One region of the Rhizobium sp. CIAT894 genome, then DNA from elsewhere that is predicted to be linked to it. Evidence: riboswitches for the same ligand, from Rfam matches in the RefSeq annotation. Region 1 holds a riboswitch; the other holds the start of a gene.
What was found. Region 1 has a riboswitch for FMN ahead of RHEC894_RS13750 (6,7-dimethyl-8-ribityllumazine synthase). Riboswitches for the same ligand answer to the same signal wherever they lie in the genome.

Region 1 (8,025 bases):
CGGCTTGCAGAGCCCTTCCAGGCGGCTGACCAGATTGACGGCGGGGCCGATGGCGGTAAAGTCCAGCCGGTCGGCTGCGCCAATATTGCCCCACAGGATCTCGCCGAAATGCAGGGCCGCGCCGAAGGGCAGCGGCGCCAGCCCCTGCGCCTGGCGCACGTGGTCGAGATGGACCATGCCGGCGCGGCTGGCGGCGACGGCCCGGAGCGCCGCGTCGCAGGCATTGCGGTCTCCTTGCATCTGGCCGGAAGCGCCGGTGACGGGAAAGATCGCCAATACACCGTCACCGATGAATTTCAGCACCTCGCCGCCGAAAGCGTGTACGGCGCCGGCGACGCGATCGAACCAGGCGTCGAGCGTCGCAATCATCGCATGCGGCTCCGTCACTTGGGAAAGCGCGGTGAAATCGCGCAGATCCGCGCAGAGAAGAGCGGCGCGAATAGTCTCGCCAGTGCCGCGGGCAAGCGCTCCGGCCTGCACCCGGGCCGCACTGCGCCGGCCGAGATACGCTTCGAGCAATGCCGCCCGCGCCTCGCGCGCCGCAAGGGCTGCGAGCGGCGCCGCGGCAAAACGCGCGACGTCCCGCAGCCGGGCGGCGTTATCGGGAGCGAAAGCGCCGGCGCCAATGCCCGCCCAGCCGAGCATCAGCGCATCCTGAGAAGGCCCGATCCTCTCCTCCCACACCGGCCCGAGCCCGGCCAGCCAGTCACGCCCGGCATCGACGGGCGGTGCGGCGGCAAAAGCCAGCGCCTCGATGACACCCCCGGTCTCGGCCCGCCACAGCCAGGTGCGCCGCGCAATGATCGGATGCGGCACCGCAAGCGTCAGCGCCCCGCCGGCAAGCGGCAGGCCATCGGAAAGCAGCCGGCGCCCGAGCTCGGCCAGAAACGGTTCGGGACCGGGCGAAGCAGCCGCCTCGTCGACCAGCCAGGCAAGGGAGGAAGGCAGATCCATGCCCTAACATCGCATCAGCCCCGGGTGTGGGCAACCCCGGAGCATCCGCGCGCGGATGCTCCGCAGCCCGGCAGGACATCCCCGGATGTCCGGGAGGGCCTCCTCTCGGCTCTTGCACCCCTAGCCTCCACACAACCCTGTCAACCCCACTGCCAGACAAGCCTGTGGAAAACCGTTCACCACAGTGGAAAACAACGAAAAAACACTTTAAAATTGCGCATCTTTGATTCCATTATGCGCCAGCTTGTCATCTGCGATTGAGGGGTTGCGATGGGCACGACATTTTGGCCGAAAGATCCGCTTGACGGGAATGACATGACGCTGCTGACGTCGATCCTTCGGCGATGGTGCGCGCGCTATGAGATCGACTTCACCGCGGAGGAGAGCAAGCGCAAGGCGAAAGAGCTCGTCGAATGGTTCGAGTTCGGCGTCAAGGATCCCATCGAGCTCGAAGAGCTGATCGACGGCAAACACTGGCTCGTCAGCACGATCTGACTGCGGGAAAACTGCGAACTCTCATGAGAAAGGCCGGCGAAATATGGCGCCGGCCTCATCGATTCATATCTGGTCGAGACCTCAATCGTCCCAGCGACGGTCATCACGCCAGCGGCGGTCGCGGTCCCAGCGCCGCTCATGGCGCCAGCGCGGGCCGTCCCAATCCCCATGGCGCCGCTCCCAGCCCCAGCGGGGCGGACCACCGTAAAAAGCCACCGGCGGCGGGCGTCGCCAATTGCGCCGGCATTCGCCCCAGCGCGTCAGATGCCAGCCGCGGCCGCAGGCGTAGTCGACCTTGGTGATATTGCTCTCGACTTTGATCGTCGCGCTCGGCATCGCCTGCGCCGTACCGATCGAAAGGCTGCCAGCAAGCAAGGCAGCCGCGATAGAAAGTGCCTTCATAACGAACTCCAATTCAATCCAGCCGTGACCACCCTAGGGCTGCCAAATTGAACTGGGGATGAACTGCGCGTTCATGTTTGAGGATGAAAAACAGCGCTTCCGGCCGGCCGACGCAATGCCGCCAGGCCGTCTTTTTCAGTGGGTGGCAGGCGCTTGCGGGCGCGGTGGCGCCCTTGGGAAAACCGTTCATTTCCTGCCGGAAAAAACATCGGGACCCGGGTCGCGCCCGGCTGCAACCGTAGTGAGCCGGCCGAGGTAATGCGTCCAGCCTTCCTCATGGCCGGCGCATTGTTCGGCGCTCGGCAGGCCGCTATGGGTGAGCTTCAGCAGCGTTCCATCGGGCTGCTCGATCAGGTCGATCTCGACCAGGCTCGAGCCCGGCGGCACCACGTCGCTGCCATCCCAGCCGAAGCTGTAGGCAAGGCGATGAACCGGCACCACTTCGCGAAACGAGCCGCGCGCAAAGCGAGCGCCGGTGACGTTGACGAGATAGAGCCCGCCGGGCTGCGGCTCGACCTGAGCTTCCGTTCCCATCCAGCGCAGAATCTTTTCCGGGTCGGTCATCAGCGCAAACACGGCCGCCGGCGGTGCTGCGATATGCGCTTCGCGGTGAACGACGAAAGCTTCTGGCATCATGATCTCCCATGGTTGCTGCCCTACCTCAATGAGGCGGAGCGGCATGCTGTTTCGACATGGATGTCCTCAGCAGGATCATGTAGGCGGATGCGCGCACTCAGCAAGGGCGATGGGGCACGCATCCATCCGTCGCCCACGCACCCGCCTTGTCCTTCGAGGCCCCTGCGGGGCACCACAGGATGAGGCTCTCTTGGGGTTGCAACCCGCACCCATTCCAAAACCATCTTCCCCTATTGCCAGCCGGCCGCCTTGCCCCTATTGTCGCGCCGTTCTCAGGGCGGGGTGAAAGTCCCTACCGGCGGTATGCAGTTTCGATTGCGAGCCCGCGAGCGCCTTCTTCGGAAGGGTCAGCAGATCAGGTGAGATGCCTGAGCCGACGGTCATAGTCCGGATGAAAGAGAACGTGCGTTGCTGCTGCGCCTCCGGGCCGGCTGCGGATGCTCGTGATCGCCTTGGGTGACGTGTCTGTACGCCAAAGGAGATGACTATGACACCCACCCGTTATGCCTTCGTCAAAGCCGGCTGGCACGCCGATATCGTCGACCGTGCGCTCGAAGGTTTTCAACAGCTTGTTCCCGCCGAACAGATCGACGTGTTCGATGTTCCCGGCGCCTTCGAAATGCCGCTTCTGTCGCGCGATCTTGCCGCAAGCGGGCGCTATGCGGCCGTCATCGCCGCCGCCTTCGTCGTCGATGGCGGGATCTACCGCCACGAATTCGTCGCCCAGGCCGTGGTCGATGGCCTGATGCGCGCCGGCATGGATACCGGTGTGCCGGTGCTGTCGGTCTCTCTGACGCCGCATCATTACCAGGAAACCGAGCATCACACGCAGATCTACCGCGCCCATTTCGTCGAGAAGGGCCGCGAGGCGGCGCGCGCCGCTCTGATTATCGGCAAGACACGCGCCGCTCTTGCGGCATAGAGTCTGCGCAATTGACGGCGGGATCGGCCCGCCGTCTTCTCCCAACAGAAGAATTGATTCGACGCCCCGCCTGCGCTGTGGTCCACTCGACCCCGACATGTATCGCCATTCTTAATGCGTCCAAACCTCAAGGGAGCTGAAGATGAGCAATGCAATGCACAGTGAAACCCCCGCCGAATCCGTGAGAATGCGACCGGTCGACACCAAGCTCGAAGTGGTCGTCATCCCCGTCTCCGACGTCGACCGCGCCAAACGTTTCTACGACGGTCTGGGCTGGAGGCTCGATGCCGATTTCGCCAACGATGCCGATTTCCGGGTGATCCAGTTTACTCCGCCGGGCTCCGGCTGCGCTATCATCTTCGGCAAGAACGTCACCGCCGCCGCTCCCGGCTCCGCGCAAGGGCTCTACCTCATCGTCTCCGACATCGAGACCGCCAGGCGCGATCTTATCGCCCGCGGCGTCGAGGTGAGCGAGGTCTTCCATGACGCATCGGGCGTCTATGCCGGCAAGGACGAGCCCTATCTCTTCGGGCGCCTGCGCATTGCCGGCCGCGACCCCGAACACCGCAGCTACCGCTCCTTCGCCTCCTTCAAGGATCCCGACGGGAATGGCTGGCTGTTCCAGGAAGTCACCGCCCGCCTGCCTGGCCGCATCGACGCCGACGAAACGGCCTTCTCGACCTCGAACGACCTTGCCGCCGCACTGCGCCGCGCCGCCCAGGCTCACGGCGAACACGAGAAACGAAACGGCGGCAAATATGACGAGAACTGGCCGGACTGGTATGCCGAATACATGGTTAGCGAACAGGCCGGCAAGCAGCTGCCGTTGTAGGTGGCGGCAGGCGCCGGGAGCACCCGCCTCGCCCTTCGAGGCCCCTTGCGGGGCGAGGCTTCTTTCCTTACCGGCAGGCCAGAGGGGGTGCCACACGGCACGCCCGCTCCTCTCTCATCCCAAGACGCGCCCTTGGCCCGCATCTCACCGGTAGAACATATCCCGCCACTGCTTCTCGCCGATCAGGCATCCGTCAGCGGCCCGGCGCCGGCGACCCTCTCCATCGTCGGCGGCGGGGACAGACCGCTGATCTCCAGCACCAGCTTGCGGCGCACGGCGATGGCAAAATCCTCGATCTTGTGGACCGGCAGCACGAAGGCGCCGGGGCCGCCGATGACGCAATCGGCGTAATATTTGTCGAGCCCGCCGGGCGCATCGGAAGGGCGCAGCATGATGGCCAGCCCATTGATGATCATGCCTGACGCCACCGCCTTGTCGCGGACAGGCGCGACGGCGTCGCCCGAGTTGTTCGGGCCGTCGCCGGAAACACCGATCACCTCGCGCCTGCCCTGGAAGGGACCTGTGGCAATCATACTGGCGCCCTGGTCGATGGCGGTCGAGATCGAGGTTCGCCGCTGGGTGCCGATCGGCCGGGCGTCGAGTTTGTCGGCAAAGGCGATCGCATCCGCTTCGGTCTCGATCACCTGCCAGTCGATCACCGATTCCTGGACGACATAGCCTGCCCATTCGAAATAGCTGATGGCGATGCGGCCGGTGAGCCCGTTCTTCACCGCATCGATGAATTCCTTGTGCTTGAGTGCTTCGACATAACCCTCGCGCTGAATGCCGATCTCCTCGACATCCATCGACCGCGAGGTGTCGACGGCAAGCACCAGCGTGACGTCGACTTCGTTGCCGCCGGCACCTGCTGCCGGTACGAGGCTGGAAAGACCCATGAGCACCGCAAGCGTCGTCAGCATCGGCAATCCAATCCCTGCGCCATTCAAGCCAGCAAACTTTAGCACAGCTTGGCCGAGGCAGGGCGCCCGCCCCTCTGCGCGGCTTCAATTTTTGGTGATGGCGGGAGCGTCCGTCCTTCCCGGCCCTTGCGGGATCAGGTGAGCCTCGATTGCGGCGCCGCGTGGCCTCAATGCAGGGGAAGCCACAATGGCGTCTTCCACGCCTTCAGTGCCTCGAGGAAGACCTGCAATCTGGATGGCAGGAAACGGCGTGTCGGATAGACGGCATGCACGAAAATTTCCTCCGACGACCAATCCGGCAGCAGACGGACGAGTTCGCCTCTTCTGATCCGCTCATCGCAATAGGTGGAAGGCAAGAGTCCGATGCCGTGCCCGCGATAAGTGAAAGCGCTTACCGCATCGAAATCCCGGCTCGAGACCGAGCCCGATACGTGCAGGCGAACCGATCTTCGTCCGCTCACCAGATGCCATTCCGCCTCACCATTGCGGCCATTCAGCAGAACGCACTGATGCTCCTTCAGGTCTTCAGGCTTTAACGGGAGCACCTTGCCCGTCAGATAGTCCGGTGTGGCGACCAGATAGCGCACGCTCTTGCCGAGCCGCTGCGCGACGATTGTGGAATCCTTGAGCTCGCCGAAGCGGATGCCGAGATCGATATTCTCCCCGATCAGATCGAGGAATAGATTGGTAACGAAGAGATCGACCTCAATCTTCGGATAGGCCTTGAGGAAGGTCGACAGAAATTCGTAGAAGACCTCCTGCCCGAAAATGACGGGCACGGAGATCTTCAGCAGACCTTCCGGTTTTCTCTGTGTTTCGGTGAGCACTTGCTCGGCGTCGAGGAGATGGGCGAGCGGCTCGTTGCATCTGTTGTAATAGGCGCGGCCCTGCTCCGTCAGGCTCAGTTTGCGGGTCGTCCGCTGCAGCAGCGTCACGCCGAGCTGCTCTTCCAGCGAGGTCACCTTCCGGCTGACGGTCGAGACCGGCATGCCGAGGGAATGAGCAGCGCGGCTGAAGCTGCCGTACTGCGCCACCTTCACGAAAACAGCGATATCGTTGAGATCGGCCATGGCTGATTTTTGCATGGGTGCAAAAGAGAATCCAGATATTTCCATCTAATCGATGAATTGAGTTTTCGCCATATTTATCATGCGAAAACAACCACAACCCGATGGCGGCGCATCGCAGCAGCCCCATCTCGAGCGGCCGGGCCTTTTGCACATGCGAGGCTCACGCCGCCCGAACCAATCTTTTGGAGATCAACATGAGTACGGCAAAAACAGTCATCATCACGGGCGCCTCCCAGGGTATCGGAGCCGGGATCGTCAACGCCTTCATCGAGCGCGGCTACAATGTCGTCGCCACCTCACGCCAGGTCAGTGCCTCGGATGCCTTCAAGGCTTCCGATCGGCTGGTGCTCGTCGACGGCGATATCGGCGATGCCGAAACCGCAGCGCGGGTGGCAAAAACCGCGATCGACCGGTTCGGCTCGATCGACGGCCTCGTCAACAATGCCGGTATCTTCCTGGCCAAGCCGTTCATCGACTTCACGATGGCCGACTTCCGGACATTGTCCTCTACCAATCTCGAAGGCTTCATCCACCTGACCCAACTGGTCGTCGGGCAGATGCTCACACAGAAAATCGGCGGCAGCGTCGTCAGCATCACCACGCCATTGACCGATCATCCGATCGCCGGCTTCTCCGCCTCGGTGTCGATGATGACGAAAGGCGGCATCAACGCCATCTCCAAGAACCTGGCGATGGAATATGCCAGCGAGAGAATTCGCTTCAATATCGTCGCGCCCGGTGTGGTGGACACGCCGCTGCATAAGGACAATCCGAAGGATTTCCTGAGCACGCTGTCACCGATGGCAGGCATTTCCAACGTCGAGGAGATCGTCGACGCAGTCGTCTTTCTTACCGAAGCGCCGCGCGTAACCGGGGAGGTGCTGCACGTCGATGGCGGCGCACATCTGGGCAAATGGTAAACCATCAGAAAGCGTTGGCAGCCGGCGCAGAACGACGGCTGCAGGAACTCGGCATCCCTCTTCCCCCGCCGCCGACACCCTTCGGGGCCTATGTCGAGGCCCTTAGGACCGGCAATCTGGTCTTCTTCAGCGGCATGCTGCCGGTCGTCGGCCATGAGCCACGCCATATCGGCCGCGTCGGTGGCGCGCTGACACCGGAAGATGGCAGGAAGGCGGCGGAAACCGCGACGCTCAGCGCGCTTGCGGCCGCCAGGGAGTATCTCGGCTCGCTGGACCGGGTCGTCAGGGTCGTCAAGCTCGGTGTCTATATCGCCACCGAAGGCGATTTCCGCGACCATCCGAGGGTCGCGGACGGAGCATCGGAAATGCTGCTTCAAATCTTCGGTGAAGAAAAGCTCTCAGGCCGCGTCGTGCTCGGCGTCGCCAGCCTTCCCCTCGGCGTGCCGATCGAGCTTGAGCTTGTTCTCGAGGTCGAGGATTGAAAACAGCCCGCGGCAACGATAATTGGCCGGGCATTCTTAGACATGCCCGGCGACACCGCTCCCGCCTCGTCCTTCGAGGTTTCAGCCTCTGGCCATCTGCCTGCGTCCAAGTTGAACATGACAATCAGTTCTCTTGGAAAACCAACCAAGCAACAATAAGCCGAAGCTTGGTGGATCAATTAGGATAACGTGGCCATTGCATTAATTGTTGTTTTTCCTTTCAATTTTTGAAAAAACAACTTCAATCCGCGCATTGACATCATCGTCAAACTTTATATGTCCACTTTCAATACAACGTCGCAACTTAGCCAGGGGCGATACTGACAGCGTAAAATCGTCAACTTCGTTTAAGGCGTTTTCTAATATATCAAGATTGCTCTCAAATTTCGAGC
Region 2 (8,025 bases), 1.2 Mb from region 1:
GAAGGCTTCATCGACCGCAGCCTGACAAATCTTGCCGTCGACAGCCTCGACCTCGTGCAACTGCACTGCCCGCCGCGCGACGTGCTTTACCAGCCCGAAGTCTTCGAGGCTCTCGATGCGCTGCAGCAGGCCGGCAAGATCAAGGGCTACGGCGTCAGCGTCGAAAAGGTCGAGGATGGGCTGAAGGCGATCGAATATCCCGGCGTCGTCAGCATCCAGATCATCTATAATATCTTCCGCCAGCGCCCCGACCACCTGTTCTTCGCCGAAGCACGCCGCAGGAACGTGGCGATCATCGCCCGCGTGCCGCTGGCAAGCGGCCTTCTCTCCGGCAAAATCACCCGCGATACCCACTTCGCCAGCGACGACCACCGGAATTTCAACCGCCACGGCGAAGCCTTCGATGTCGGCGAGACCTTTGCCGGCGTGCCTTTCGAGGTCGGCCTGCAGGCGGTGGAAGAGGTGCGCAGGCTAGTGCCTGCCGGCGCCACGATGGCGGCCTTTGCACTGCGCTGGATCCTGATGGCTGAAGCCGTAACCGTCGTCATCCCCGGCGCCCGCAATGGCGAGCAGGCGAGAACCAACGCTGCCGCCGCCGACCTTGCGCCGCTGTCGGCCGATGTCATGGCGGCAACGCGCGAGATCTACGAGCGGCTGATCGCGCCGCATGTGCATCAGCGCTGGTAAGGCTGGAGCTGCTTGTTTTTGAGGGCTGTGGGAAGCGTCGATGACTCGCACTTGTTAAAGGTCTCAACCCTCTCCTCCTCCATCCGCGGCCTTGAGCCCAGCATTCACCCGCACGCGTGAGAGGCCGCGGCATGGATCCTCGGCTCAAGGCCGAGGATGACGGAGGGTGGGGAGGCGCCTATGCCAAACTCCGACCTCACTGCATCCGCATGCTGTTGAAATTGTACAAACATCACGCCTCCTGCCAGTCGCGTCCTCCCAATCTCCGTCATGCTCGGACTTGATCCGAGCATCCATGCCAAAGCACTCTGCTTGCAAATGTTCTTCAGTCGGATGCCCTCGCCCTTCGCTTTCGAATGCGGACGCCCTACGGATCCTCCGCCTCAAAAAAGCGAGGCCGGGCTTTGGCCCGGCCTCCTTTATCTCTCTATCGCAACTCAGTTCGTAGCAGTCAGATCAACCGGGAAGAACAGAGTCTCGCCGGAGGAATCGCTGACGCCGTCGTTGTCGGTGACGGCGTAGGGTTTGCCTGAGGCGTCGAAGGAAAAGCCTTCGAGCTTGTCGAGCACATAGCCGTTCGTCACGCTCTTCAGTTCGCCGAGGAAGTCGTGGGCTTCGGTCTTCTTGACCACCGGCAGTTCACCGCCGAGCTTGGCGGGTTTCAGTTCCGAGATCGCCACCTTATAGAGCTTTTTCAGCTTGGCGGCATCGCCGACGAGGTTGTCGCGTTCGATGATGTAGACGCTGTCGCCATGAGCCGAAATCTCCGACAGGCCGACCCAGCCGCTTTCCGTCTTGTCGAGCGGATAGCGCACTGCGCCCCATTCCTTCTTCTTCGGATTGTAGGAGACGAGCTTGACGAAGCCCTTCTCATCATCAGCCCACTCGCGCTGGACCGCCATCCAGAGTGTCGCGTCGTCGCCGGTGCCGATAATGGTCACGCCTTCGAAACCGAAGCGGATTTCGTTGGCGGCAAGCTCTTTCGGCAGGGCGATCTCGGCCTTGATGTCGCCCTTGGCGTTGACGTTGTAGAGAGCGTGCGGGACGAGACGCTCGCTGTAGCCTTCCGAGGCGAGCCAGAAGGAGCCGTCGGCGGCAACAGCGATGCCTTCGATGTCGAGCTTCTGGGCCGGGGCGCCGTCACGCTTGACGACGAGAGCGTCGGTGATGACAGCCGGCTTCTTGCTGGCATCGATCGTATAGATCGTCGGCTGCGAGCCGAGAACGCTGTCGCTGACGGCGTAGAGCATGCCCGGCTTGCCCGGAACGGCGGCAAGGCCCGAAAGAGCTGCAAAGCCGATCGGATTGCCGTCCTTGTCGGCGGAGACAATCTGCGGATAAGCCTTTTCACCCTCCCCACGCTCATAAATCATGACATGCGAGCGAGCGCCACCGTCCTTGCCGAGGTCGAGTTCGTTGGCTGTGGCGAAGAGATTGCGTGCAGGAATGGCGATCCCGCCTTCCGGCGAAATCCCCGATGGCAGAAGCTGCACGAGTTCGGGATCGGCGCCGGTATCCCTATAGACGCCGACGACCGAGGCACGCTCGGCGAGCAGAAAGAAATATTGGTCGTCGCCAAACCTGGCGGCTTCGAGGCCTTCCGGCTCGACGCCCTTCGATCCCGAACGGCTTTCCGGATAGTGGCCGATATGGGCGACCGCGCGTTCGAAGGATGCACCCGATTCGTAGAGAAGCTTGCCCGTCTTGTCGAAGATGGTGAAACCGCGCGAGCCACCCTGATAGTCGCCTTCATTGGCGACGACGAGGCGGTTGTCGTCCAGCCATTTCACGGCGTCGGGCTCGCGCGACACGCCCTTCAATTCGCCGGTGAATTTCAAGGCACCGTCCCGCTTGGTGTCGATGCCGGTGAGATCGACGCTGCCGGCGGAGAAATGTGTTTTCACCTGAGCCGTATTGGCGTCGATGATGACGATCTCGTTGTTTTCCTGCAGCGTCAGCGCAATCTCGTTCAGGCCGTTGAAGGCGACGAATTCCGGCTCCGGATCCTCAGGGGCGACGCCGGCGAGACCGGTCAACGCCACGTGCTTGATGGTGCCGCAATCCACAGTGCCGTTCTTCAGCTGGAAGACGACCAGATCGCCGGCCGGCATCTGCGGGATCTTGCCGTCGTTGACCTCTTCGTCGCGCTCGTTTTCGATCGCAATGGCGCCGAGCGTCTTGTCCTTGTTGAGCGCGATCGAATCCGGCTGGCCGCCGAGATCGCAGCTGTTTTCGATCGTCTTCTTCGCCACGTCGACGATCGAAAGGCGGCCCGAGGGCTTCGCCTTGCTTTCGGAGGTGTTGACGGCAACCAGCGCCTTGCCGGCGCTCGAGGTGATCGAGGTCGGTTCGCCGTCCATCATCAGCGCGCCGCCTGATTTCGGCGCCTTGGCGTCGGTAATGTCGATGAAGCCGATCGCGCCGAGCGGGCTGTCGCTATAGATCAGCGTGTTGCCGTCGTCGGTCGCGGTGATGATTTCGGCCGACGTCGCCGAAAGCTTGTCCTTGTCCGCAGGCAGGTTCTCCGCGACCGGGAAAGAGGCGATCCGGTTGAAGACCGGTTCGGCCGCGGCCGGAAAGGCAACGGATGCGAGAAGCACTGCAGCGAGCACTGCTTTGCGCGATGAAATCGTCATGAAATCCCCCATGTGTCGAACATTCGAAACATGAGTTTTCTGCGGGAGCGGCGTGACAGAGGCATGACAGCTGCGACATTTTGCAGCGGATCACCTCAGGCGGGTTTTCGCTCCCGGCGCATCTCGTTTCGCATGATGAAGAGTGAGGCGGAAAGGATGAGGGCCGCACCCAGCCAGAGGTAACCCGCCGGCGCATAACCGAAGAACAGCCAGCCGGCCAGCACATTCAGCGGCAGCTTCAGGTCATCGAAAGGCTGGACGTAGGCGGCATCCGCTGCGGCATAGGCAAGTGTGAGGAAATACTGCGCTGCGGCGGTCAACAGCCCCGCCAGCAGGAACAGGGCAAGGGTTGCACCCGTCGGCACGGCAAAGCCTGCCGCAAGCGCCAGACCGCCGTTTATCGGCGTCAGCAGAACGAGCAGCCAGACGGTGATCGTTTCCGGCCGTTCGATGCCCGTCAGGCTCTTGGTGATCAGCGACGAGGCGCCCCAGAGCAGCGCCGAGAGCACCGGCAGGAGTGCGGCCCAGCCAAAGCCGTCCGACCATGGCTGCAGGATGATCATCGCGCCGGTGAAACCGACTGCGGTCGCCGCCCAGCGGGCCGGGCCGACGCGCTCACCAAGGAAAAGCCGGGCGCCGAGAATGATGAAGAAAGGCGAGGTCATCACCAGTGCGATCGCCTGCCAGATCGGCACCGCGGCAAGACCGGCAACCCAGGCCTCGACGCCGAGTGCGGCAAGGGCGACGCGCGCGAGGTGGCGCCAGGGATAATGCGTCCGCATCGCCGCAAGCCCGAGCCTGCGAAGGAACGGCAACGAAAAGGCGAAGGCGAAGCCATATTGCCAGAAGGCTGCCGAGGCCGAGGGAAAGCCAAGCTTCATCGTCAGCCATTGGATGACGACGTTGAGAAGCGAAAAGGCGATGCCGGCAAGGACCATCCAAAAGGCACCGACGAGGGCGCGGGACGGCTCGACGGCAAGGGAAGTCTGATTCATGTCTTTCATCCAAACTACAGGACCAACATAAATCAGGACGCATGAGCCCCGAACGGGCGAGACAGGTATCCCCTGCCCTTCGCACAGCCGACGCTCATTCTCTTCCATCCGGACTATACCGTCGGCTCCGGAATCGCACCGGATCTGCTGACCCTTCCCCCGCATGGGCGCGGAAGCAGGCGCTCGCGGGCTTGGGCCGAGACCCTCTACCGCCGGTGGGGAGTTTCACCCCGCCCTGAGAACAGAAATCTCGTAGATCAAAGCCGGCGCGACGGCAAGACCTGCCAAAACAAAGCGAGCCCGAATCAAAAAGGGGTCCGGCCAAGCCGAACCCCTCTAAAAATCCTGCACAGCCGGTCTCGTTTACGGCTGGCGGATAATCTTAAATCAGCCGTTGACGGCGTCCTTCAGGCCCTTGCCGGGCGTGAACTTCGGCACGTTGCGAGCCGGAATGTCGACTTCAGCACCCGTCGACGGGTTGCGGCCCTTCGTTGCGGCGCGATGAGAAACGGTGAAGCTGCCGAAACCCGCGAGGCGGATGTCGCCCTTGTTCTTGAGTTCAGCCTGGACAACGTCAAAAACCGCGTCAACAGCGGAAGCCGCGTCAGACTTCGTCAGTCCTGCCTTTTCGGCGACTGCGGACACGAGTTCATTCTTGTTCATGTTTCCACCCCTTTCTAAATGGTATGAAACGACTCAATAGTAAGCTAGGCGCCGAATAGGTTTCATCAGGCCCGCCGGGAACCCAAAAGCCCTGCAAATCAAGGAAAAGCAAGCGCCTCCATGACGTTTTCACAAAAAAGGCTGGCGAAAACGCCAGCCTTTTTTCGTGTTTTGCTCCAATGGGGCATAAATGTGGCCCGGGCCATTCAATGCGCTATGGTTGCGCCTGTCTCATCAAGGCCTTCGACCGAAGTGATGACAGGCGTTTCCACCGTGCCGTCCCATTCGATCGGCTCCGGCCGCCGGATCAGCGCATGCTTGATCACCTCGCCCATGCGGGAGACCGGGATGATCTCCATGCTGTTCTTCACGTTATCAGGAATCTCCGCCAGGTCCTTGGCGTTTTCTTCCGGAATCAGCACCTTCTTGATGCCGCCGCGAAGCGCTGCGAGCAGCTTTTCCTTGAGACCGCCGATCGGCAGCACCCGGCCGCGAAGGGTGATTTCACCGGTCATGGCCACATGCCTGTTGACCGGGATGCCGGTCATGATCGAGACGATGGCGGTCGCCATGGCGACGCCGGCCGAGGGGCCATCCTTCGGCGTCGCGCCTTCCGGCACGTGCACGTGGATGTCGCTCTTATCGAAGCGCGGCGGCTCGATGCCGAAATCGACAGCGCGCGAGCGGACATAGGAGGCCGCTGCCGAGATCGATTCCTTCATAACGTCCTTCAGATTGCCGGTGACCGTCATGCGGCCCTTGCCCGGCATCATCACGCCTTCGATGGTCAGCAGCTCGCCGCCGACTTCCGTCCAGGCAAGACCGGTGACAACGCCGACCTGATCCTCGCCCTCGGCTTCGCCGTGGCGGAAGCGCGGAACGCCCAGATAGTCGGAGATGTTGGCGGCCGTCACGTGAACGGACTTCGTCTTGCCCTTGATGATCTCGGTGACCGCCTTGCGAGCGAGCTTCATCAATTCGCGTTCGAAGCTGCGCACACCAGCCTCACGAGTGTACTGCTGGCTGATCGCCATCAGGGCGTCGTCACTGACCGAGAATTCTTCCGGCTGCAACGCATGTTCCTTGATGGCCTTCGGCAGCAGATGCCGCTTGGCGATCTCGCGCTTTTCGTCTTCGGTGTAGCCGGCGATACGGATGATTTCCATGCGGTCCATCAGGGGTGCCGGAATATTCAGCGTATTCGCCGTCGTGATGAACATCACGTCCGACAGGTCGTATTCGACTTCCAGATAGTGGTCCATGAAGGTCGAATTCTGAGCCGGATCGAGGACCTCGAGCAGGGCCGAAGACGGGTCGCCGCGATAATCCTGGCCGAGCTTGTCGATCTCGTCGAGCAGGAAGAGCGGGTTGGACTTCTTCGCCTTCTTCATCGACTGGATGACCTTGCCGGGCATCGAGCCGATATAGGTGCGGCGGTGACCGCGGATTTCGGCTTCGTCGCGAACGCCGCCAAGCGCCATGCGGACATACTCACGGCCGGTCGCCTTGGCGATCGACTGGGCGAGCGAGGTCTTGCCGACGCCCGGAGGGCCGACCAGGCACAGAATCGGGCCCTTGATCTTGGTGGCGCGGGCCTGCACGGCCAGATATTCGACGATGCGCTCCTTGACCTTGTCGAGACCGAAGTGATCGGCTTCGAGGATCTTCTCGGCATTGTTGAGATCGGCCTTGATCTTCGACTTCTTGCCCCAGGGAATACCCAGCAGCCAGTCCAGATAATTGCGCACGACGGTGGCTTCCGCCGACATCGGGCTCATCTGGCGCAGCTTCTTCAGCTCCGCATCGGCCTTCTCACGGGCTTCCTTGGACAGCTTGGTCTTGGCGATGCGCTCTTCCAGTTCGCTCATCTCGTCGCGGCCTTCTTCGCCGTCGCCGAGTTCCTTCTGGATCGCCTTCATCTGTTCGTTCAGGTAGTACTCGCGCTGGGTCTTCTCCATCTGGCGCTTGACGCGCGAGCGGATGCGCTTTTCGACCTGCAGGACCGAGATCTCGCCTTCCATGAAGCCGAGGGCCTTTTCCAAGCGAGCCTTGACGCTGGTGGTTTCCAGCATCTCCTGCTTCTCGGTGATCTTGATCGACAGATGCGAGGCGACCGTATCGGCGAGCTTGGAATAGTCGTCGATCTGGCTGGCTGCGCCGACCACTTCAGGCGAAATCTTCTTGTTGAGCTTCACATAGCTCTCGAATTCGGAAACGACCGAACGCGACAAGGCTTCCAGTTCCACCGGATCGTCATGCGGTTCCTCGAGCACATGGCCGAGCGCCTCATAGAAATCCTCGCGGCTGGTATAGGTGTCGATCTCGGCGCGGGCGCGGCCTTCGACCAGAACCTTGACGGTGCCGTCGGGCAGCTTCAGGAGCTGCAACACGTTCGCCACGGTGCCGACGCTGTGGATCGCGGAAGGATCCGGATCGTCGTCACTGGCGTTGATCTGCGTCACCAGCATGATCTGCTTGTCGGAACCCATGACCTCTTCGAGCGCACGGATCGACTTTTCCCGTCCGACGAACAGCGGCACGATCATATGCGGGAAAACCACGATGTCGCGCAAGGGCAGAACAGGGTAGGCAGTACTGCTCGCTACAGACGTTTTCTTCGTCATTTTTAAGTCCTTTCCATCGTCCCGTTGCCGGGCTCTCTGCACGGCCGCTTGGGACCGGCCGGCACTCTCACTTGGCTCTACAAGTGGAGGTCCTGACTACGCTTTTCAAGCCACGCTAACGCCCGCGTTCCCCGGATGTGACGGCTTTATTACAACGGAACGCCAACACTATGAAGTGCGTGGCTGGACCGGCGCTTACCACTTCCGACCCGGCTAAAATACAAACACCAGCAATAGGCTTACGGAATCACCGCATCATTGCCAAGCACTCTACCTTACGCAACATCGGCCCTTGCGAAACATCGGCAAAGTCAATTTCGGTCCCCACCGGCAAAATACTAACAGCGCCTTGCATGGTTTTTCAAATAGAAAGGGGCTCGCCTATGGCAAGCCCCTCAAAATAATCGTGCGAAAGTCTCA

Region 2: another riboswitch for FMN. It lies ahead of RHEC894_RS07870 (DMT family transporter); the one in region 1 lies ahead of RHEC894_RS13750 (6,7-dimethyl-8-ribityllumazine synthase).

The regions. Positions count from the first base shown of each region.
Region 1 covers NZ_CP020947.1:2,759,496-2,767,520, forward strand. The annotation lists gene RHEC894_RS13730 (adenylate/guanylate cyclase domain-containing protein) at 1-954, opposite strand, end outside; gene RHEC894_RS13735 (hypothetical protein) at 1,225-1,449, shown strand; gene RHEC894_RS13740 (hypothetical protein) at 1,531-1,851, opposite strand; gene RHEC894_RS13745 (SRPBCC family protein) at 2,038-2,484, opposite strand; FMN riboswitch at 2,752-2,894, shown strand; gene RHEC894_RS13750 (6,7-dimethyl-8-ribityllumazine synthase) at 2,975-3,409, shown strand; gene RHEC894_RS13755 (VOC family protein) at 3,552-4,241, shown strand; partial or broken gene RHEC894_RS13760 (DUF1194 domain-containing protein) at 4,386-5,161, opposite strand; gene RHEC894_RS13765 (LysR family transcriptional regulator) at 5,329-6,231, opposite strand; gene RHEC894_RS13770 (SDR family oxidoreductase) at 6,426-7,151, shown strand; gene RHEC894_RS13775 (RidA family protein) at 7,145-7,633, shown strand; gene RHEC894_RS13780 (hypothetical protein) at 7,835-8,025, opposite strand, start outside.
Region 2 covers NZ_CP020947.1:1,578,569-1,586,593, reverse strand. The annotation lists gene RHEC894_RS07880 (aldo/keto reductase) at 1-687, shown strand, start outside; gene RHEC894_RS07875 (esterase-like activity of phytase family protein) at 1,125-3,323, opposite strand; gene RHEC894_RS07870 (DMT family transporter) at 3,419-4,318, opposite strand; FMN riboswitch at 4,411-4,565, opposite strand; gene hupB (DNA-binding protein HupB) at 4,706-4,981, opposite strand; gene lon (endopeptidase La) at 5,188-7,605, opposite strand.